One region of the Kitasatospora sp. NPDC001159 genome, then DNA from elsewhere that is predicted to be linked to it. Evidence: riboswitches for the same ligand, from Rfam matches in the RefSeq annotation. Region 1 holds a riboswitch; each other region holds the start of a gene.
What was found. Region 1 has a riboswitch for cyclic di-AMP ahead of ACWC9T_RS22665 (NlpC/P60 family protein). Riboswitches for the same ligand answer to the same signal wherever they lie in the genome.

Region 2: linked by a shared signal. The riboswitch ahead of ACWC9T_RS08165 (M23 family metallopeptidase) and the one ahead of ACWC9T_RS22665 (NlpC/P60 family protein) in region 1 are both predicted to bind cyclic di-AMP.
Region 3: linked by a shared signal. The riboswitch ahead of ACWC9T_RS09145 (CAP domain-containing protein) and the one ahead of ACWC9T_RS22665 (NlpC/P60 family protein) in region 1 are both predicted to bind cyclic di-AMP.
Region 4: linked by a shared signal. The riboswitch ahead of ACWC9T_RS27400 (LysM peptidoglycan-binding domain-containing protein) and the one ahead of ACWC9T_RS22665 (NlpC/P60 family protein) in region 1 are both predicted to bind cyclic di-AMP.

The regions. Positions count from the first base shown of each region.
Region 1 covers NZ_JBSFJV010000044.1:48,304-53,327, reverse strand. The annotation lists gene ACWC9T_RS22675 (NYN domain-containing protein) at 1-1,135, shown strand, start outside; gene ACWC9T_RS22670 (NlpC/P60 family protein) at 1,336-2,373, shown strand; cyclic di-AMP (ydaO/yuaA leader) riboswitch at 2,712-2,864, shown strand; gene ACWC9T_RS22665 (NlpC/P60 family protein) at 2,875-4,008, shown strand; gene ACWC9T_RS22660 (NlpC/P60 family protein) at 4,235-5,024, shown strand, end outside.
Region 2 covers NZ_JBSFJV010000010.1:94,578-99,601, forward strand. The annotation lists gene ACWC9T_RS08160 (APC family permease) at 1-137, opposite strand, end outside; gene ACWC9T_RS08165 (M23 family metallopeptidase) at 490-1,449, opposite strand; cyclic di-AMP (ydaO/yuaA leader) riboswitch at 1,452-1,627, opposite strand; gene ACWC9T_RS08170 (MFS transporter) at 1,945-3,480, shown strand; gene purB (adenylosuccinate lyase) at 3,506-4,936, opposite strand.
Region 3 covers NZ_JBSFJV010000012.1:60,219-65,242, reverse strand. The annotation lists partial or broken gene ACWC9T_RS09155 (VWA domain-containing protein) at 1-650, opposite strand, end outside; gene ACWC9T_RS09150 (alpha/beta fold hydrolase) at 807-1,628, opposite strand; cyclic di-AMP (ydaO/yuaA leader) riboswitch at 2,407-2,575, shown strand; gene ACWC9T_RS09145 (CAP domain-containing protein) at 2,578-3,522, shown strand; gene ACWC9T_RS09140 (antibiotic biosynthesis monooxygenase family protein) at 3,710-4,063, opposite strand; gene ACWC9T_RS09135 (hypothetical protein) at 4,235-4,483, shown strand; gene ACWC9T_RS09130 (hypothetical protein) at 4,621-4,797, shown strand; gene ACWC9T_RS09125 (PTS transporter subunit EIIC) at 4,844-5,024, opposite strand, start outside.
Region 4 covers NZ_JBSFJV010000062.1:40,150-45,173, reverse strand. The annotation lists gene ACWC9T_RS27410 (transposase) at 1-415, opposite strand, end outside; gene ACWC9T_RS27405 (IS3 family transposase) at 777-947, shown strand; gene ACWC9T_RS27400 (LysM peptidoglycan-binding domain-containing protein) at 1,156-1,893, opposite strand; cyclic di-AMP (ydaO/yuaA leader) riboswitch at 1,878-2,000, opposite strand; gene ACWC9T_RS27395 (DUF7586 domain-containing protein) at 2,350-2,724, opposite strand; gene ACWC9T_RS27390 (serine hydrolase domain-containing protein) at 2,721-3,266, opposite strand; partial or broken gene ACWC9T_RS27385 (GH25 family lysozyme) at 3,250-3,454, shown strand; gene ACWC9T_RS27380 (hypothetical protein) at 3,537-3,881, opposite strand; gene ACWC9T_RS27375 (maleylpyruvate isomerase N-terminal domain-containing protein) at 3,981-4,610, opposite strand; gene ACWC9T_RS27370 (LysE family transporter) at 4,812-5,024, shown strand, end outside.

The sequences.
Region 1 (5,024 bases):
GGAGTCCGAGCCGGCCTTCCGGGGGCGCATAGCGGAGCGGCTGCGACTGGGCCAGCCGGACCTGGTGAAGGCGCTGGAGTCGGGCACCGTTCCCAGCGCCGCTGATCCGATGGACGTCGCGGCCGCCGCCTACCTGGTGCGCTCGGTCGGCTGGAGCCGACTGGTCACCGAGGCCGGCGAGGAGGCCGAGCGGGCCGGCGCCGAGGACGCGGCCGCGGAGGCCGGCCGACTGGTGGAGAAGCTGCAGGCCGAGCTGGCCGAGGTGCGGGCGGCCGCGCGGGCCGACCTGGACCGGCAGCGCGCGGAGTTCGAGGGCGTCCGGCGGGAGGCCGAGTCGCTGCGCAAGAAGGTGCGCTCGCTGGAGAGCGACACCCGGCGGGCGCAGGCCGAGACCCGGCGGGTGGCCGGGGAGTTGGAGGCCGCGAAGGCGCAGGCGGCGAGCGAGCGCGGCGCGGCCGAGAGCGAGGCGCGCCGGCTGCGGCACCGGGTCTCCGAGCTGGAGAACGTCGTGGAGCAGGGCCGCCGTTCGGCCCGCGAGGGGCGCAGCGTCGAGGACATGCGGCTGCGGCTGCTGCTGGACACCGTGCTGCAGTCGGCGCAGGGGCTGCAGCGGGAGCTGGCGCTGCCGGTCTCCCAGATCCGCCCGGCGGACCTGGTCGAGGCGGTGGTGCCGGGGGCGGCCTCACCGCACGACGTGGCCCGGCGCGGCCTGGCGGAGGACGACCCGGCGCTGCTGGACCAGCTGCTGGCGATCCCGCAGGTGCACCTGGTGGTGGACGGCTACAACGTGACCAAGACCGGCTATCCGACGCTGCCGCTGGAGCAGCAGCGGATCCGGCTGCTGGGCGGGCTGGCGATGCTGGCCCAGCGCACCCAGGCGGAGGTCACCTGTGTGTTCGACGGGCAGGACCTGGACGTTCCGGTGATCATGGCGCCGCCGCGCGGGGTTCGGGTACGGTTCAGCCGGACCGGTGAGACCGCGGACGAGCTGATCCGTCGTCTGGTGCGTGCCGAGCCGCAAGGCCGTCCGGTGGTGGTGGTGTCCACCGACCGGGAGGTGGCGGAGGGCGTGCGCAAGGCGGGCGCGCGCCCGGTTGCCTCGGTGCTGCTGCTGAACCGGCTGGCCCGGCCCTGACCTCGGTCCGGGCGGGGTGACACCTGGTCATTGCCCGTTTTGCGAGGGTGTGCGGATCCCGTGAAGTCAGCGTGGGAACCGGACTTCACGCCTTCGGGGGAGTGGCAAAACGGATAGATCTTCACTAGGGTCTGGCGTCAAACCTATTTTCCGGAATCTCACCCGATCTGGTGAGTCCGTTGGAAGAAGGAGCCGGTCCCTTGGCCTCCCACCGCCGTCCCAAGCAGCCGAGCCGCGCGCGGGTCTCCGTGCTCACCGCTGCCGCTGCGACCGCGGTCGCCCTTTCCGCCCAGGTGGCCGCGCACGCCGCGCCGCAGCCGAACAAGGCTGACGTCAAGGCGCAGATCGACCAGCTCCAGGAGGAGCAGGAGCAGGCGGCGGAGAAGTACAACGGCGCCAAGGAACGGGCCGACCAGCTCCGCAAGCAGGCCGACCAGCTGCAGGACCAGGTGGCCCGCAGTCAGGAGCAGATGACCCAGCTGCAGACCGGCCTGGCCGAGGTGGCGGGCGAGCAGTACCGCACCGGTGGCATCGACCCGTCCGTCCAGCTGATGCTCTCCTCCGACCCGTCCGGCTACCTGCAGAAGGCCTCCAGCGTCCAGCAGGCCAGCGCCAGCCAGACCGAGGCGCTCAAGGGCCTGCTCGACCAGCAGCGCCGACTGGACCAGGAGAAGGCCGAGGCCGCCGCGGTGCTGGCCTCGCTGGACTCCACCACCAAGGACCTGAACCAGGCCAAGGCCGACGTCAACCAGAAGCTGCAGGCCGCCCAGGACCTGCTGAACTCGCTCAGTGCCGCCGACCGTGCCGCACTGAAGGCCCAGCAGCAGCAGGACGACCGCGCCTCGCGCGGCAGCGCCCGGGTCGACCTCAGCAGCCTGCCGCCGGCCAGCGGCTACGCGGCCGTGGCCGTGGCCAAGGCGATGAGCAAGCAGGGCTCGCCGTACGTCTGGGGCGCCACCGGGCCGAGCACCTTCGACTGCTCGGGCCTGATGCTCTGGTCGTACGCCCAGGCCGGGGTCTCGCTGCCGCGCACCTCGCAGGAGCAGGGCAACGTCGGCACCGCGGTGCCCTCGCTGGACCAGGCTCAGCCCGGCGACCTGGTCATCTACGGCAGCGACCGGCACCACGTCGGGATGTACATCGGCAACGGCATGGTGGTCCACGCGCCGCACACCGGGGACGTGGTGAAGGTGATGAAGGCCGACGCGATGCCGATCAACACGATCCGCCGGGTCTGACGACCCGACACGCCCGAAGGGCCGGCTTCCGGCCCTGTGATCCGCGCCACCCTCCGACCGGGGGTGGCGCTTCGGGTTTACGGGTTCAGCGTCCGGCTGGTGAGAACAGATCAGCTTTGTGTGCAGCAGCGATCACCATCGGTCATTTTCACAAAAGAACATGGGCAATCTTCCGACTTTTTTCTGACAAGGATTTGAACGGATCACGGTTCAGTTACTAGGGTCGTGCCCCGAACCACCGCACTGTCGATCACCCAGCCTGGGTGGCGGCGGTGGTTTCCGTCGAGTTCGCGAAACAGCGGGGCAGGTCGAAGCGACTGTCCGGCAGGGGAGCCCAGTGGTCGGGGGCGCTGCGGAGCGGAGCCGGGGAACCACGTTCCTCCGGGGTGAATCGGCGCCAGGCCGGCCGGTGGAACGGCCGTGAGGCGTCGTAGGGCATGCTTCCGGCCCGAACCCGTCAGCTCACCCGGTAGGCGGACTAGGAAGAAGGAGTCCGCCTTCGTGGCGTCCCATCGTCGTCCCAAGCCCGCCAGCCGCGCCCGTGTCTCGATCCTGACGGGTGTCGCCGCGGCAGCCGTCGCCCTCTCCGCGCAGTCCGGCGCGCACGCCGACCCGCAGCCGACCAAGGAGCAGGTCAAGGAGCAGGTCGACCAGCTCAACGAGCAGGCCGAGCAGGCGACCGAGAAGTACAACGCCGCCCAGGAGAAGCAGCAGGCGCTGGAGAAGCAGGTCTCCGGCCTGCAGGACCAGGTGGCCCGGCAGCAGTCCCAGGTGACCGACCTGCAGGGCGGGCTCGCCGAGATCGCCGGGGAGCAGTACCGCAACGGCGGCATATCCCCGACCGTCCAGCTGATGCTCTCGTCCAAGCCGGACAACTTCCTCAACCAGGCCGGTGCGCTGAACCAGGCCGGTGACACTCAGAAGAACCAGCTGAAGGAGCTCCAGGAGCAGCAGCGCAAGCTCGACCAGGACCGCACCGAGGCCCAGGGCAAGCTCGCCGAACTGGAGTCCACCACCCAGCAGCTGAAGGCCTCCAAGGAGGAGGTCCAGAACAAGCTGAAGGCCGCCCAGGACCTGCTCAACACCCTGACCGAGCAGGAGCGCCAGGCGATCCGCCAGGCCGAGGAGAAGGCCGCCGCCGACGCCAAGGCCCAGGCCGACGCCGCCGCGAAGGCCGCCCAGCAGCAGGCCGCCTCGGACCGCGCCTCGCGCGACAGCGGCCGCACCGACATCAGCTCGGGCTCCTCGTCCTCGCCGGTCGTCAAGCCGGCCGCGCCCGGCAGCTCGCACGGTGCCGCCGCGCTGGCCGCCGCCGCCAGCAAGGTCGGCAGCCCGTACGTCTGGGGCGCCACCGGCCCGAGCTCCTTCGACTGCTCCGGCCTGATGGTCTGGGCGTTCAACCAGGTCGGCGTGTCGCTGCCGCGCACCTCGCAGGAGCAGGCCGGCGCCGGCACCCGGATCGGCTCGGACATCTCCCAGGCCCAGCCCGGCGACCTGCTGATCTTCTACAGCGACGCCCACCACGTCGGCATCTACGCGGGCAACGGCCAGGTGCTGCACGCGCCCAAGCCGGGTGCCTCGGTCCGCTACGAGGCGGTCTCCAACATGCCGCTGGCCTCCATCGTGCGGGTCTGATCCCCGCCCGGGCCGTTCCGGGCCCGGTCCTCCATCACGGAGGGCCGGGCCTGCGGCTTTTCCGGCGGCTCGGGCGAATGTCCGATTTGGGGTCAAATATTCGAGTAGGCGGGGGTTTGGACTCACTTGCCCGGACTCGCTAACGTCTGCCACCGGACTCCCGCTCGACGGCCGCCCGCTGGGGCGCGGCCGCGGGCCGCGCCGCAGGATTGGAGCCGCTGCCGCCATGCCCGTGCACCGCCGTTCCCAACTGCTCGCCCGTGCGCTGGTACTGACCGCGGCCGCCACCACGGCCCTGGGCGTGGCGACCTGCGGCAGCGCCCAAGCCGCTCCGGGTGGGCCGGACACCCCCGACCGCAGGGGCGTCAAGGCGCAGGTCGAGCGGCTGTACGACGAGGCCGAGCAGGCGTCCGAGAAGTACAACGCCGCACAGGAGGCGCAGAAGCGGCTCCAGGGCGAGACCGCCACCCTGCAGGGCGAGGTGGCCGCCGCCCAGGACCAGCTCAACCAGTTGCGCGGGGACCTCGCGACCGTGGCGGGGGCCGAGTACCGCGGCGGCGGGATGACCCAGACCGCCCAGCTGATGCTCTCCAGCGACCCCGAGTCCTACCTGGCCCGCGCCCGCACCCTCGGCCAGGCCGCCGAGCGACAGCAGGAGACCCTGCGTGAGCTGGTCGGCCGTCAGCGCCGACTCGACCAGCGCCGCGCCGAGACCGCGGGCAAGCTCGCCGAGCTGGACCAGGCCCGGCGCTCGCTGGCCGAGAACAAGCAGCAGGTCCAGCAGCGGCTGGACACGGCGCAGAAGCTGCTCAACAGCCTGGACGCGGCCGAGCGGGCCCGGATGGTCGTCCAGGACGCCAAGGACGCCGAGCAGCGCGCCACCCGCGGCACCGACCGGCTGGACCTCGGCACCACCCCGCCCGCCTCCGAGCGCGGGGCGGCCGCGCTGGCCGCCGCGGTCCGGATGATCGGCTCGCCGTACGTCTACGGAGCCACCGGGCCCCGCGCCTTCGACT
Region 2 (5,024 bases), on a different contig from region 1:
GTCATCGCGGTGATCGGCGCGGCGGTGGCGATCGCCATGAACACCACGCCCGTCAGGCCCACCGAGCCCGCCTTCAGCCGGTCGACCCCGCCCGACCCTGCCCGCTCCCCGACCGCGTCCCCGCTCCCGACCGCCATCCGGCCTCCTCGTCCGCCCAGACCCGTCCGCCCGCCGGAGAAGGGCCGGGCGCTGACCGCCCGACAGCATCGCGCGACCGGGGCCGCACCCGAAAGACGACGGATCTCGCCAAAAACAGCAGGAGTTGACGCTCAGTTCGACCGCTCGAACACGCCCGGAGCCGGAAACGGCAGCGGCCGGCCCGGCTCCACGAGGAGTCCTCGCGAAGCCGGGCCGGCCTTGGGCGTGTCCCGCGCCCATGTCCGCTGATGCGGCGATCACCCGGTCGAGCGGTCACCCGACATGACCATCCCGGGTGGTCGATTCGCCCCGCAACAGCGGTGGTTCCTGAGACCCGCGGTCAGCGCAGGGTCAGAGCGCGACGCCGTGCGCCCGCAGGTAGGCGACCGGGTTGATGTCCGAGCCGTACTCCGGACCGGTACGGATCTCGAAGTGCAGGTGCGGGCCGGTCACGTTGCCGGTGGCGCCGGAGAGGCCGAGCCGCTGGCCGACGGTGACGGTCTGACCGATCTTCACGCCGATCACCGACAGGTGCGCGTACTGCGCGTACTTGCCGTCGGCGAGCTTGATCTCGACCTCGTTGCCGTAGGCGCCGCCGTTGCCGGCCTTCACCACGACACCGCTGGCGGCCGCGCGCACCGGGGTGCCGGTGGAAGCGACGAAGTCCTGGCCGGTGTGGTGGCCGGAGGCCCACATCGAGCCGGCCACGCCGTAGGCCTCACCCAGCACCGGGTTGGCCAGCGGGGCGACGTAGCCGGAGGTGGCGGCGACCGGGGCGGCGGTCACGGCCTGGGCCGGGGCGGCGGTCTGAACCTGGGTCTGGACCTGGGCTCCCGGCTTGGCGGCCTCGGTCTTGACCTGCAGCTTGGTGTCCGCGGCGGCGGAGGCGCTCTGGGTGACCGGGGCGGCCAGAGCAGCCGGAGCGGCCGGAGCGGCCGCAGCAGCGACGTCGGCCGCGAGCGAGAGCTGCTGGCCCGGGAAAATCAGGTTCGGGTTGGCGCCGACCACCGAGCGGTTCTGCTCGTACAGCGCGTGCCAGCCGCCCACGACCTGCTTGGCGTCGGCGATCCCGGACAGGGTGTCGCCGCCGACGACGCGGTAGCTCTCGAGCGCGGCGGCCGGGGCGGCCGACTTGGCCTCCGCGGCGGCGGTGTGCTGCGCGACCGAGGCGGCCGGCGCACCCGGGGCGGTGTAGGCCTGGGCGCCCATCGCGGTCACGAGCGGCAGCGCGAAGGAGACACCGGTGACGGCGACGCCGATGCCGATGCGGGCGACGCGGGGCAGGGCGATACGACGGGCCTGAGCAGGCATGGAAGTTTCCTCTCCGACGCCTGCGAGGTGAGCTGTCGGGTTCGGGCTGGAGTTGCCCGGCCGCATGCACGGCTTCACCCCAAGCCGGTCCTGGACGTTCGCACTGAGAAGCGCGAACTCCGGTCCGGCGACTTACCTGTGGGTCCCCCGCTCCTGCCGTACAGAGCTCAGTTCGAACCATCGGGCAGCGGCAGGACTCGGCGTTCCACCCGGTGGATCCACCCGGGCTGGCCGAGCGGTCGCTGAACTAAAACCCATCCGTTCGGGTGAAGCAATGTCGATCTCCTGAACCGGCTGCATCTCCCCGGAGGATGGTGACACTCCGCACGATCCGCCACACGATGCGTACACAATCCATTCACCGAGCGCCACTGCCCCACGACCCTGCGCCGATCTCCACCCCCCAGCGCGACCGTCCGCTCACGCACCGCTCGCGGCGGACACGCCACGCGGTGACCCTTGTCACGTACGCCCCGCCGGGCGCAGGATCGGGCCGTGGCCACCTCGACAGCCGGCACCCTGCGCCTGGGCACCGCGCAGGGTCGCTGGGTACTCCTGGCAACCGTGCTCGGCTCCAGCATGGCGATGCTCGACGGCACCGTGGTGAACGTCGCCCTGCCCCGGATCGGCGCCGACCTCGGCGCCTCCCTGGCGTCCCTGCAATGGACGCTGAACGCCTATCTGCTCACCCTGGCGGGCCTGATCCTGCTCGGCGGCGCGCTCGGCGACCGCTACGGAAGGCGCCGGGTCTTCCTGATCGGCGTGGTCTGGTTCGCCGCTGCCTCGGCTGCCTGCGCCGCCGCCCCGAACATCGAAGTGCTGATCGTGGCCCGCGCCGTCCAGGGCATCGGCGGGGCACTGCTCACCCCCGGCTCGCTCGCCATGCTCCAGGCCGTCTTCCATCCTGACGACCGCTCGGCGGCGGTGGGCCTGTGGTCCGGCCTCGGCGGGGTGTCCGCGGCCGTCGGCCCGTTCCTCGGCGGCTGGCTGGTGGACGGCCCCGGCTGGCGCTGGATCTTCCTGCTGAACCTGCCGCTGGCCGCCGCCGTGGTCGCCGTCACCTCCCGGTACGTCCCGGAGAGCCGCGACGAGTCCGCCTCCGGCCGCTTCGACGCACCCGGCGCGCTGCTCGCCGCGCTCACCCTCGGCGCGATCACCTACGCGCTCACCGCCGCCGGGGAGGGCCTGTCCCCCGCCGTCTGGCTCACCGGCGCGATCGGCCTGCTGCTCGGCGCTGCCTTCGTCGCCGTCGAGCGCCGCACGCCCGAACCGATGCTGCCCCTCGGGCTGTTCTCCTCCCGGCTGTTCACCGCCGTGAACCTGGTCACCCTCTGCGTCTACGCGGCCTTCAGCGGGGTGTTCTTCCTGCTGGTCGTGCAGCTGCAGATCGTCTCCGGCTTCTCCCCGCTGGCCTCGGGCTTCGCCCTGGTGCCGATCACCGTGCTGATGCTGACGCTGTCGGCGCGCGCCGGGCGCCTCGGCAAGCGGGTCGGCCCGCGCATCCCGCTCACGGTCGGCCCGCTGCTGTGCGCCGCCGGGGTGCTGCTGATGCTGCGCATCGGCCCCGGCTCCTCCTACTGGGTGGACGTGCTGCCCGCCGTCGCGGTGATGGGCAGCGGGATGACCCTGCTGGTCGCACCGCTGACCGCGACGGTGCTGGCCGCCGTCGAGGTGCGGCACGCGGGCATCGCCAGCGGCGTCAACAACGCCGCCGCCCGCGCGGCCGGCCTGCTCGCGGTGGCCGCCCTCCCGGCGCTGGCCGGGCTGAGCGGCGACGCCTACCGGGTACCGTCCTCGGTGGACTCCGCCTTCCACACCGCGATGCTGATCTGCGCGGGCCTGCTGGCCGGCGGCGGGCTGATCGCCTTCGCCACCGTCCGGGGCAATGTGCTCGCCCCCGAGGAGCACCCGGTGGCCGAACCGAACTGCGACTGGCCCTGCGCCACCACCACCCCGCCGCTCGACCCCGGACACGCCCGGACGCACGAGGGCCCCGCCACCGGAACGGCGGCAGGACCCTCGGGGGGCTGACCGGTCGTCAGAGCCCACTGCGCTCTTAGAGAATGTCGGCCGGCGCGTACTTGGCCGCCTCCGGGTAGGCCACCGCGACGGCCTCCACCTGGCGGACCACCTCGGCGACCTGCGCCCCGGCCGCACCGGTGAACGACAGCCTGTCGGCCAGCAGCGCGTCCAGCGCGGCCCGGTCCAGCGGGATCCGCTCGTCGGCGGCAAGCCGGTCCAGCAACTCGTTCTCGCGGGCGCCCGCACGCATCGCCAGCGCGGAGGCGACGGCGTGCTCCTTGATGACCTCGTGCCCGGTCTCCCGGCCGACGCCCGCGCGCACCGCGCCCATCAGCACCTTGGTGGTGGCCAGGAACGGCAGGTAGCGGTCCAGCTCGGCCTCGATCACGGCCGGGAAGGCGCCGAACTCGTCCAGGACGGTCAGGAAGGTCTCCAGCAGGCCGTCGAAGGCGAAGAAGGCGTCCGGCAGCGCGACCCGGCGCACCACCGAGCAGGAGACGTCGCCCTCGTTCCACTGGTCGCCGGCCAGCTCACCGGTCATCGAGGCGTAGCCGCGCAGGATCACGGCCAGACCGTTGACGCGCTCGCAGGAGCGGGTGTTCATCTTGTGCGGCATCGCGGAGGAGCCGACCTGGCCCTCCTTGAAGCCCTCCGTCACCAGCTCGTGGCCGGCCATCAGGCGGATGGTCTTGGCCAGGCTGGACGGCGCGGCGGCCAGCTGGACGAGGGCAGTGAGCACCTCGAAGTCCAGCGAGCGCGGGTAGACCTGGCCGACACTGGTCAGCACGTTGTCGAAGCCGAGGTGCCCGGCGACCCGGCGCTCCAGCTCGGCCAGCTTCTCGGTGTCGCCACCGAGCAGGTCCAGCATGTCCTGGGCGGTGCCGACCGGGCCCTTGATCCCGCGCAGCGGGTAGCGGGCGATCAGCTCCTCCAGGCGGCGGAAGGCGACCAGCAGCTCGTCGGCGATCGACGCGAAGCGCTTGCCCAGAGTGGTGGCCTGCGCGGCCACGTTGTGCGAGCGGCCTGCCATGACCAGCTCGGAGTGCTGGGCGGCGAGCCGGGCCAGACGCACCAGGACGGCCACCGTGCGGTCGCGCACGTGCTCCAGGGACTGACGGATCTGCAGCTGCTCGACGTTCTCGGTCAGATCCCGGGAGGTCATGCCCTTGTGGATCTGCTCGTGGCCGGCGAGCTCGCTGAACTCCTCGATCCGGGCCTTCACGTCGTGGCGGGTGATCCGCTCACGGGCGGCGATCGAGCCGAGGTCGACCTGGTCGATCACCCGCTCGTAGTCGGCGACGGCGTTGGCCGGCACCTCGACACCGAGGTCCTGCTGGGCCTTCAGGACGGCGAGCCACAGGTGGCGCTCAAGGACCACCTTGTGCTCGGGGGACCACAGCTGGGCCAGGGTCGCCGAGGCGTACCGGGAGGCCAGGACATTGGGGATCTGGGGCTTCGCGCTCACGCTTCGCAAGCCTAACAGCCGAGGTCACGCCGGACGTCGGCGGATGGGGTAGGCTGGGCCGATTGAACGCCCGTCAGGAAGCACTGCA
Region 3 (5,024 bases), on a different contig from region 1:
CAGGAAGCTGGTGGCGGCCGACTTGACGGTGCCGATGGCCTCCTCGACGCCCTGGCTGGAGTCCGCGTCCCAGATCGCGATGTTGCCCGCCGGGAAGCCGTACTCCTGGGCGGTGCGCTTGGCCAGGGAGTTCGGGACCAGGATCGCCGAGGTCCAGTGGTCGGGGAGGTCGTCCATGGCGCCCTGGATGCGGCTTATCCAGCTGCGCAGGACGGCGGTGCCCTTGCCGGCGTTCATGCGGGTGTGCTCTGGCCGCTCTCCGAGCAGCCGGAGGCGTTCTCCTCGCCGTCGGTGACGACGACCTGGAGGAAGGAGTGCTCCCCGTATCCTTCCCAGATGTTCTTCAGGTCGTCGATGGACTTCACGGCCGCCTCGATCAGCGCCGTCGCACCGTTGTCGACCTCGTAGAGGCCCCGCAGGGACGGCAGGTGCTTGACGTCCATGTCCCAGACCAGGTTCTGCACCTCGTGGTCGAAGGCGTAGAGGCTGATCCGGGTCTCGTGGCCGAGCCGGTCGGACTCCTCCTGCAGCCCCTTCACGAACTCGTCGACCACCCGGACGAGTTGCGCCGCGTGCTGGCGCATCGAACCGGACTTGTCGATCACGAGCGAAACGTGGTTGACCTTGTGCTTGATCCTGTTCGCGGACATACCTCTACCCCTTTTCCAACGCCCTTTCGACGCCTTTCCGGCGTTCCCTCCAGCGTTGTTTCCACACTACGAGGAGGCACTGACAATCCACCCTGACCTGGGGTTCCACGGAGCCGACCACCTTCGCTCCAAGAACGTGTGGATATTGACGGGCAATTAGCAGTCGGCGTCGGGCGAAGGCCCGCTCCAAGCTGCCGCGTCTCGAATGGTGGCGGCCAGGGCGCCGGGGGCGGTGAGGTGGGCGGCGTGTCCCTGGCCGGTGAGGGTGACGACTCGCGCCTGCGGCAGGGCACCGGCCAGGTCGGCCAGGCGTTCGCGCAGGTGGGCGGGGCTGAGGTCGCCCTCGATCAGGGTCGTCGGGGTTCCGAGTGCCGCGAAGCGGTCGGTACCGGTGCCGAGGGCGTCGAGAGCCTCGTCCTCCGCGATCTGCGCCGCCGCGTACGCGCACAGCTTCTCCCGCAGGCCCCCGTCGGCGAACATGGCATCGACCAGGTACGCCGGCACGCGCACGATCTCCCCCATGTGGATCCGCATCGCCTCGACCGGGTCGCCGGCCTCGAGCGCGGCGCGGGCCCGCGCCCCCGCCGGTCCGGCGACCAACTGCCTTGTCGGCATGGGCGGTTCGTAGAGGACGAGCCCGGCGAACGCCACCGGCCTCAGGAGGGCGGCCTCCAGTGCGGCCACGGCGCCCGAGGAGTGCCCCACCAGGAGCACCGGCGGCGTCAGGAGGTCCGCTACGGCGAGGACGTCGGCCGCCTCGACGGCCATCGAGTGCGGCAGGGCGATGTCCGCGCCGGGCACGTAGATCCGCCGCCGAACCCTGACGACGCGGAACTCCTCGACGAGGCGGCGGACGACGCCGTCCCAGGACGTCGCATCCCCGCCGCCCGGATGAACCACCAGCAGGATCGGCCCGGACCCGTCGTCCAGGGCGGTGACGGGACGGCCGTCGTCGGACAATGCGCGAAGCTCGGTCATGCCCACCAGCCTGCACCTGCCCACCTTCATGTCACCGGCAGACCACTGACATCCCGACGGCACACGGGCACGGCGCCGTGTACACCTCGGCCCGGTGGCATGACCTCAGGCCGGCTCCAACGGGGAGCCGCCCCAGAGGAGGCCCGTGATGATCACCCCCAGGAGCCGGATCCGGTTCGGCATCCCTCTCCGGCGCCGGCCCCGTCCGATCTGCCCGCGTGCTTGATGAGTACCCCTTGGGCAGGATGCGTGTGCACAGGGCAGGATGCGTGCGCACAGAGAGACCCCCACCCACACATTGGTACCGATGCGGACCCCGCGGGAGATGCCGGCGCCGTCCAGACGCCCCCGGGCACCTGCGCCGCACCGGGTTCACCTGCTCGCGCGCCCTGCAGACGACGCTGATGCGGTCGCCGGCGGCGAAGGCCGGGTCGGTGCGGGCGGTGCAGTCGTCGGCGTCGGGATTCCTCGAACTCAAGCGCGGCCGCACGCGCGGGCCGATCGCCGACCGACGCGAGCCGACCACCTTGTCCACCCCCGCCTCCCGGGGCGGCGGCCGTCGAGGCCGGCGTCGACAACCAGGAGCTTTGTCCGATTAGGGTACTTATGCGGCGCTGTGTCCCTGATATGGCATTCGGTCAGATGCTCGCCGGAGGTCCATGTGATGTGCATCATACGAACTTGTGTCTTCCGGGCCGATCTGTCTAGCGTTCGGGCTGTTCGCACCTGCGAACCCTGCCGCCGGGACGCCGAGTCCTGTCCACCGGTCGGCCGGACGTCGAGCAGTGCACCGGGCAGGAGCGGGGGAACCAGGTATTTCGCCGCGCCCTGCTCGGCCCGTTCGCGGACGAGACGGGTGCGGCTAGGGGTGAAGCCGCTGCGTGCGGCCGGGCTACCTCACGGCCCGAACCCGACAGCTCACCTCGCAGGCGTCGCAGAGGGACGCCCCATGCTGAATTCAGGTACCGGCCGGCATCGCCGTGCGCGCCGGAGACACACCCCGCGTCTGGCCGCCACCGCCGGGATCGTCGGCGCCGGCCTCATGCTGCCGCTGCTGAGCGCGAGCGGAGCCTCCGCCGCGCCCGGCTCCCACACGCACGCGAGCCACGCCGGGTGGCAGGAGCACCACCAGCACTGGCACCAGAGCGACTCCGATGACCAGCACCGCCTCCAGGCCGGCCCGCACGCCGCGCAGCCCTCCGCTCCGGCCTCGGCCGAAGCCTCGTACGCCTCGCCGTCGCCGTCGCCGTCCGCTCCGGCCTCCCACACCTCGGAATCCGCGACCGCGCGCCCCGGCGGCGAGTCCCAGGGCTCCCACTCGGCGCGGCCCTCCGCTCCGGCTTCGACCCCGGCGTCCCACACGTCCGCGCCGTCGTCCCCGTCCACCCCGGCCACGCACGCCCCCGCCCCCGCGGCCGCACCCACCACCCCGGCCGCCCCCACCACCCCGGCCGCGCAGACCGGTTCGAGCTCGGACGCCGTGCAGCAGGTCCTCAATCTGATCAACCAGGCGCGGGCCGCCCAGGGTCTGCCCGCCTACACCATCACGTCGGGGCTGACCAGCAGCGCCGAGGCCCACAACCAGACGATGGCCAGCGGCTGCGGAATGTCCCACCAGTGCCCGGGCGAGGCCGAGTTGGGGGCGCGGGAGACGGCCGCGGGCGTCCAGTGGAACGCCGTCGGGGAGAACATAGGCTACGGCAACGGGGTCTCCACCTCGGCCCAGGACATCGCCGCCATGGCGGTCGGCCTGACCCGGGACATGCTGAACGAGACACCGCCGGACGACGGCCACCGCAAGAACATCCTCAGCAGCGAGTTCACCCACATCGGCATCGCCGTCCACCGGGATGCCAGTGGAACCGTCTGGCTCACCCAGGACTTCTCCAACTGACCCGTCCGTCGAGGACGTAGGCCGGGGCCGGTCCGACCCCGTCCCGTGCGGGTCGGCCGCCTCCGTCCCGCGGGCACCCAGCCCGTGAGACGGAGGCGGCCGGAGGATCGGGAACGGATGAGCGGGAAGTTCCGGGTGTTCGCCCCTCGCGCCGCTGCCCGACCACTGCCCTCGGGCGCTGCGGGACCTACGCTCGCGTGAACCCGTGGCTCCGCTCCACTTTCGCCACATGCAGCGTGTAGCTCTGGTACCACTCGGCTTGCCCGCGCTTCTGCGCCGCACGGTGCTCGACGTTGCACCGCCACTCCGTGAGGGCCTCGGCGTCGCGGAAGTACCCGACGGTGATGGCCAGCCCTCCGGGAGTTTGAGCGTAGTCCATCCCCAGGTACCCGGGGATCTCCTTCACCAGGTCTTCCATGCGGGCGTTGGTCTCGCTGTACCCGCTCTGGTCCTGGGTCCGCACCGCCGTGAAGACAGCCATGTAGTAGGGAGGTTCATAGGCTTCGACGGGCGTGACAGGCGCTTCCGAGTGATCGCTCATGGCGCCACCGTAAGGCGGGATGCACCCGACGGGCCAGCTTCTCTCCGGAACGGGATGCATGAGGGATCGGCCTCTCGACCGAAGCTGTCCGAGCGCTCCTCCAGCCCCCGGAAACGACCACGAGCCCACGACCCGGCCGGGAGGACGTGCCGGAGCCGGGACAATGGGCCGATGACCAGTCAGCTCCCCCGCGGCCTCCAGCACCTCATCCCCACCTCGCGCGCCACCACCGCCGGCGAGCGCGCCGCCTCCCAGCTGCTCCACCTGCGCACCGCGACCGTGCCGGTCCCGGTGCTGGCCGCGGCCGCCGAGCTGATCGCCGGTCAGTTGGACGACCCGGACCCGGCCACCCGCGACGCCGCCGGCGCCGTCCACGCCCGCCTGCTCGCCGCCATCGAGACCGCCGCGCCCGACCGGTAGCAATTCGTGGCAGCCCGATTCCGGTGCCCTGCCGGCGGGGCCGACGGCGGTGCCCTCGATGGTCCGGGGATCCGTCTCGATCCGCGGCGGCGCCGGTAGGCCGGTGGGTGCTCGGGGCGTCGGCGCAGGCGTACGAGATGCCGGAGCGATGGCCCGGTTGGACGGTCGAGTTCTGGCAGGACCGCTGGGAGGAGCACATCGGGGCGGCCGCCGGCCGGTTCCAACCGCCACCGGTCGACCGTGCTCGCGCGCTGGCGGAGGTCCGAGCAGCTGTCGAACTCCGGAACGGCCGGCGGGCGCGCGGGGTGAACTGACGGTCGGCCACTGCAGCGTTCGAGGGGCGGCGACCGGCGGGAGGCTTCACGCGCCGGGAGGCGTTCCACCGTCCGCGGTGACGGCGGGACTCGGAGCGGCGACGGGAGCGGGAGCCGCAGCAGGGTCCGCGGCGCGGGCGTTGTACTCGGCGAGCGTCTCCCGGGTGAAGCCGAAGAAGTACGTGGCCAGGAAGCCGACGACGTAGCCGGTCACCAGTCCGCCGCCG
Region 4 (5,024 bases), on a different contig from region 1:
AGGCGATGGTGAAGCCGCAGCGGTCGGGATCTGTGCCGGGCTGGGACTCCGCGGCCTCGACCATGGTGCGGCGCAGGAGCTGGTAGAGGGTGAGCAGGGCCCACATCTCCTGCTCGACGCCGGCGGGGTCGTGCGAGCGCAGGACGCGTCCGTGCAGGATGGTGTGGCGCAAGGCGTAGTAGGCACTCTCGTGCTCCCACCGCTCGTGATAGAGACGCACGAGGCGGTCGGCCGGGTAGTGGCGGGCGTCCAGGAGCGTGGTGGCCAGACGGCAGGAGCCCTCGAAGGTGCTGCCGTCCGTGCAGGTGACGCTCACCCGGGCTTCGATGACGCGCACCGGGACGCCGCCGATGACCGAGAGGTAGGAGGAGTCAGCGAGCGGCTTGAGGACCGGTGGCCGGCGGCGCTGGTTGATGCGGCTCAGGACCTGATCGGCGTCAGCGCTCCCAGATGTCCGGGAGCGAACCGGCCCGCGGCCACAGTCACCGTACGGGTGATGGCCGACAGCGCTGGCTGCGAGACAGAATGAACAGGCAACGGAGCTCCTTGCGGGACAAGCTGTCTTGGACGACTGCCTGTACCAACGAGCTCCGTTGCTCTATATCAAGAAACCTTCAACTCCCTTGCGTGACCTGCGGAAACGTTAACTACCCGGCCTTGGAAGTTCCCCGCTGAACTGGACAGCCTGATACTGGGACGGGCTCCCGAGGGCCAGCTACTACGCCTGGCTCGCCGGTCGGCCGGCTGCCGCCGAGCGGCAGCGGACAGAGGACGAACTGGCCGAGGAGATAAGGGAGATCCACGCCTCCTCGCGCGGTGCCTACGGCGCCCCGCGCGTGCACGCCGCACTGCGGCGCAAGGGCCGTGCGATCAACCGGAAGAAGGTCGAGCGGATCATGCGCGAGCGCGACATCCAAGGCGTGACCGCCGCAAACGCCGCCACCTGACGAAGCAACCGCGCCGCGGTCCCGTACGGACCCCGGGTACGCCGACGGCCCGGCTCACGCAGCGCAACGTGAACCGGGCGAGTCAGGTGGCCGCTTGGCAGCCCGTCAGCCGCCGGACATCCGGCTGGCGGGCGGCACTCGCTCAGACCCATCGGTTCGAACAGGCCGATCAGGTCCGATCAGGCCGTACTGATCGGGAGAAGTCCGATCAGTACGCCTGGTGCACCTGCCAGAACGCCCAGGCGGCGTTCGGGCTGCCGTAGACGGTGTTCATGTACTGCAGGGCCCACTTGAGCTGGGTGGCGGGGTTGTTCTGCCAGTCGGAACCGGCCGAGGCCATCTTGTTGCCGGGCAGCGCCTGCGGCAGGCCGTAGGCACCCGAGCTCGGGTTGGTGGCGTGGATGTTCCAGCCGCTCTCGTGGCTGATGATCTGGTCGAACGAGGCCAGCTGGTTCGCCGGGACGATCGAGGCGGCGAGCGCCTGCAGCGCGGCCGGGGTGTTGGCGACCGGGGCGACCGGGGTGGCGGCCGGCTTGGCCGGAGCCGCGGCGGGCTTCGGCGCAGTCGGGGCCTGTGCCGGGGCGGCCACGCCCAGGGTCAGGTGCTGGCCCGGGTAGATCTTGTCCGGGCCGTTGGTCAGCACGGACTTGTTGAGGGCGTAGAGCTTCTGCCAGCCACCCTGCACGTTGTGCGTGGTGGCGATCTTGGTGAGGGAGTCACCGCTCTGGACGGTGTAGCCAGCGGGCGCCTGAGGGGCGGCGGCCTTGACCGAGTGCACAGGGGCGGACTTGACGGGGGCGGCGTTCGCGGCGGTGGCGGCGACCACCGGGATGCCGGCGCCGACGCCGACGACCACGGCGGCCGCGACGATGCGCTTGATGGAACCGGCGGCGAACAGGCTGGGGCGAGCGTTGACGGGCAGCATGAAGTGCGATTCCTCTCCCACGCCTGCGAGGTGAGCTGTCGGGTTCGGGCTGGAGTTGCCCGGCCGCGCAGAGGCGCGGCTTTACCCCTAGCCCCGCCGGAACCAGTCCGGTGAGGCGACTTACCTGTGGGTCCCCCGCCCCTGCCGTGGTGCTTCATGGGTGCACGTGCCCGCCCGATCCGGCGGCAGGATTCGGCGTTCCGGAGAGCGGGGTTCGTTTCGTACAGAGACGAACGAGAAGGACCGTAAACGGCACGGAGCCATCAGCACAAGCCATCGTGAGCTGGGTCACGACTCGGCCGGATTGTCCGAATGATCCACAATGGTGCTTGATAACGATGTGGTTACGACCCTATGAGTGCGCGCCAGCGCCGCCCGCCGGGCTCAGTGCGGCAGCCACCGCCCGATGGTGCGCCGTGCGGGTCGTGGGTTCGGGCTGGCGCGCCCGCCCTTTGGGCATGCCGACCTGAGCGGTAGTCAGCCTGCGTGCCAGCCCTGCGCATCGACGCCGCCCGGCACCCCGGCTGCCGGATCGTACGGGGTGCGGGTGTGGACGAAGCCGGCCTGGTCCACGTCGTCGACCGTGCCGTCGGCCCGGCGCACCACGCGCAGCGGCTCGCCCACGTAGGAGCCGTCCAGCCCGGCCCAGGTCCCGTCCGGCTCGGACTGGAACCGTGAGGTGCGGGCCGCGCCACCCAGCGCTGTGAGCTCCATCACACGGCCGGCTCGCAGGTGCTCGACCGCGCTGGTGCCCCAGTGCCAGGGGCCGATCCGCGCCAGCAGTTCCGGGTCGGCGTCGACGAAGGGCCGCCGGGGCTCGGGGATCCGCAGCTCGTGCTCGGCGATGATCACGTCAGGTCGCGCGGGCCACCTGGCCGAGGCTGAGGCCGGCCGTGGTGCTGGCGAGCGTGACGGCCGCCACATCGTCCTGCTCGCTGACAAGAGCGAGGCGAGGAAGCCGGGCATCGAGCCGCCGTGGCCGACCCGCAGCCGGCCGTCCACGGCTGGAGCTGCAGGCCCAGGCCGTAGCCAGCCGACCCGTCGCCGTCCGACGCGGCGGCCGGCCGGCGTATCTCGGCCGGCACCTTCTCACCCGCGCCACCGGCGAGGAAGGCGGCCCAGCGGCAGAGGTCGGCGGCAGTGGACCAGAGCCGGCCGGCCGGCGCTATCGCGCCGGTGTCGGTGAGCGGCTCGGGCTGCATCACGCCGGCCCACGGGTGCACCGCGAAGCCGCTGGCGTGCGGGGTCTGCGGCAGCGGTGTGATGCGGGTCATACCGAGCGGCTCCAGCACCTCGCGCTGCAGCACCTCCTCCCACGGCTCGCCGCGCAGCTTCTCCACCAGTGCGCCGAGCAGGGCGTAGCCGGGGTTGGAGCACTGGTGGTCGAGCTGCATCGGCAACTACGGCGGCTTCGGCGCCACCAACCCCCCTGTGGATCGCCCGTTACTCCTCGACCGTCGGCACCTTGCCGAACGGCTGGGGCTACCAGACCTTCTGGCAGTGCTCCGACACCGGCACGTTCCCCGGCGACCAGGACCTGTTCAACGGCGCCTCCGACCGCCTGAGCGCGCTCGCACTCGGCTGGAGCCGCGCTCTCGTTCGGCCGCAAAGCCGAAGCGGCTCCCCGCACCCACCGGGGTGCGGAGAGCCGCCCGGCCCGAAGCTCAGCGCGGGTCGACCAGCTCCGGGGCGAACACCGTGCCCAACGGCTCGGGGCCCACGTACTGCTGGCAGTTGCAGGGCCGCGGCTCGTAGCTCAGCGGGCGGCGGTCGGCGTCCCAGGCGGTGGGCGTCTCGACCACCTCGTGGCACCGGCCCTGCTTGTCGTGCTTGGCCAGGTGGTGGGTGCAGCCGCAGACCGGCTCCGGCGGACGGTTGGCCGTCTCCAGGGCGAGCTCCCGGCGCTGGGTGGCGTCGAGCAGCTCCAACTTGCGCTCGTGGCGGACCTTCAGGGACCGGCGGACCTTCGCGGTGACCGACCCACTGCCGTAGAGCACGGCGGGCACCAACCACCACAGGTTCCACAACGAATCCACTGACGCCCCCACTGCTACCGATTCCTGGCGCTGATCATACGACTGACCAGCACGAGCGACCGCCGCCGGGGGTCAGCGGATCACCGGCAGCACCGGCGCCGAACTGCGGCCCGCCGCCGCCTCGATGAAGGCCACCGGATCGGCGACCTCCGCCAGCAGGTCCCGGGTGAAGTCCAGCGCCCCCTCGGCAGGCGCCGGACCGCCGACCGCCGCGATCAGGTCGAGCAGGTGGACGGTCGCCTCCATCAGCGCCACCTCGCCCAGCGCACCCACCGTGACACTGCCGAGCAGCGGGTGCGCCACCACCGTGGAGGGCGGCAGGTCCGCGAGCCCGGCCAGGGCGGCCGGGCCCTCGACGCCGAACCGGGTGATCAGCACGGCCGGTTCGGCCGCCTCGGCCGTCTGCCTGGCCGTCTCGGCGATCTGCCCGGCGGCGGTGTGGGCGATCCCGCCCGGCCGGTTGTACGCCCGCAGGATGCCGGCCCCACTGCTCACCTCGGCCGGCCCGTCCTGCACGGCCGCGCGCAGCCCGGTGAACATCTCCGGCACCGGCGCCACGTGGGCGTACAGCTCCCGGACGGTCCAATCGGTCAGCCGGGTGGCCCGGCCCCATTCCTCGGCGCCCAGGGCCGCGCCGCGCTCCGCCCAGGAAGCCCAGGTGTCGGCCAACAGACTGCGCACGGGGTCGTTCTGACTGCTCATCTACTCTCCTCGGAACGATGGCCACCGGAGTGCCCCACGCTACCCGGCAGCGCCGGAAAACCGGTTGCGGGGGTGCCACTCCGACCCTCACCATCGGCCCGTGACCGACACCCCCGCCCGCCCGCTGACCGTGAACGCCGCCCTTCCCGTCCCGGCCCAGCAGCAGCCCGGCCGTCCCCGGAGGCCCGACCGCGCCCACGCGTGAGCGCCGCGCTGATCGCGGGGCTGCTCGCCGGATACGGCGTCGCCGTACCGGTGGGGGCCGTCGGGGCCTACCTGGTATCGCTCACCGCGCGCGCCTCGCTGCGCACCGGCGCCTGCGCCGCCCTCGGCGTGGCCACCGCGGACGGGCTGTACGCGCTGCTCGCGGCCGTCAGCGGCACCGGCCTGGCACCGCTGCTCGAACCGGTGGCC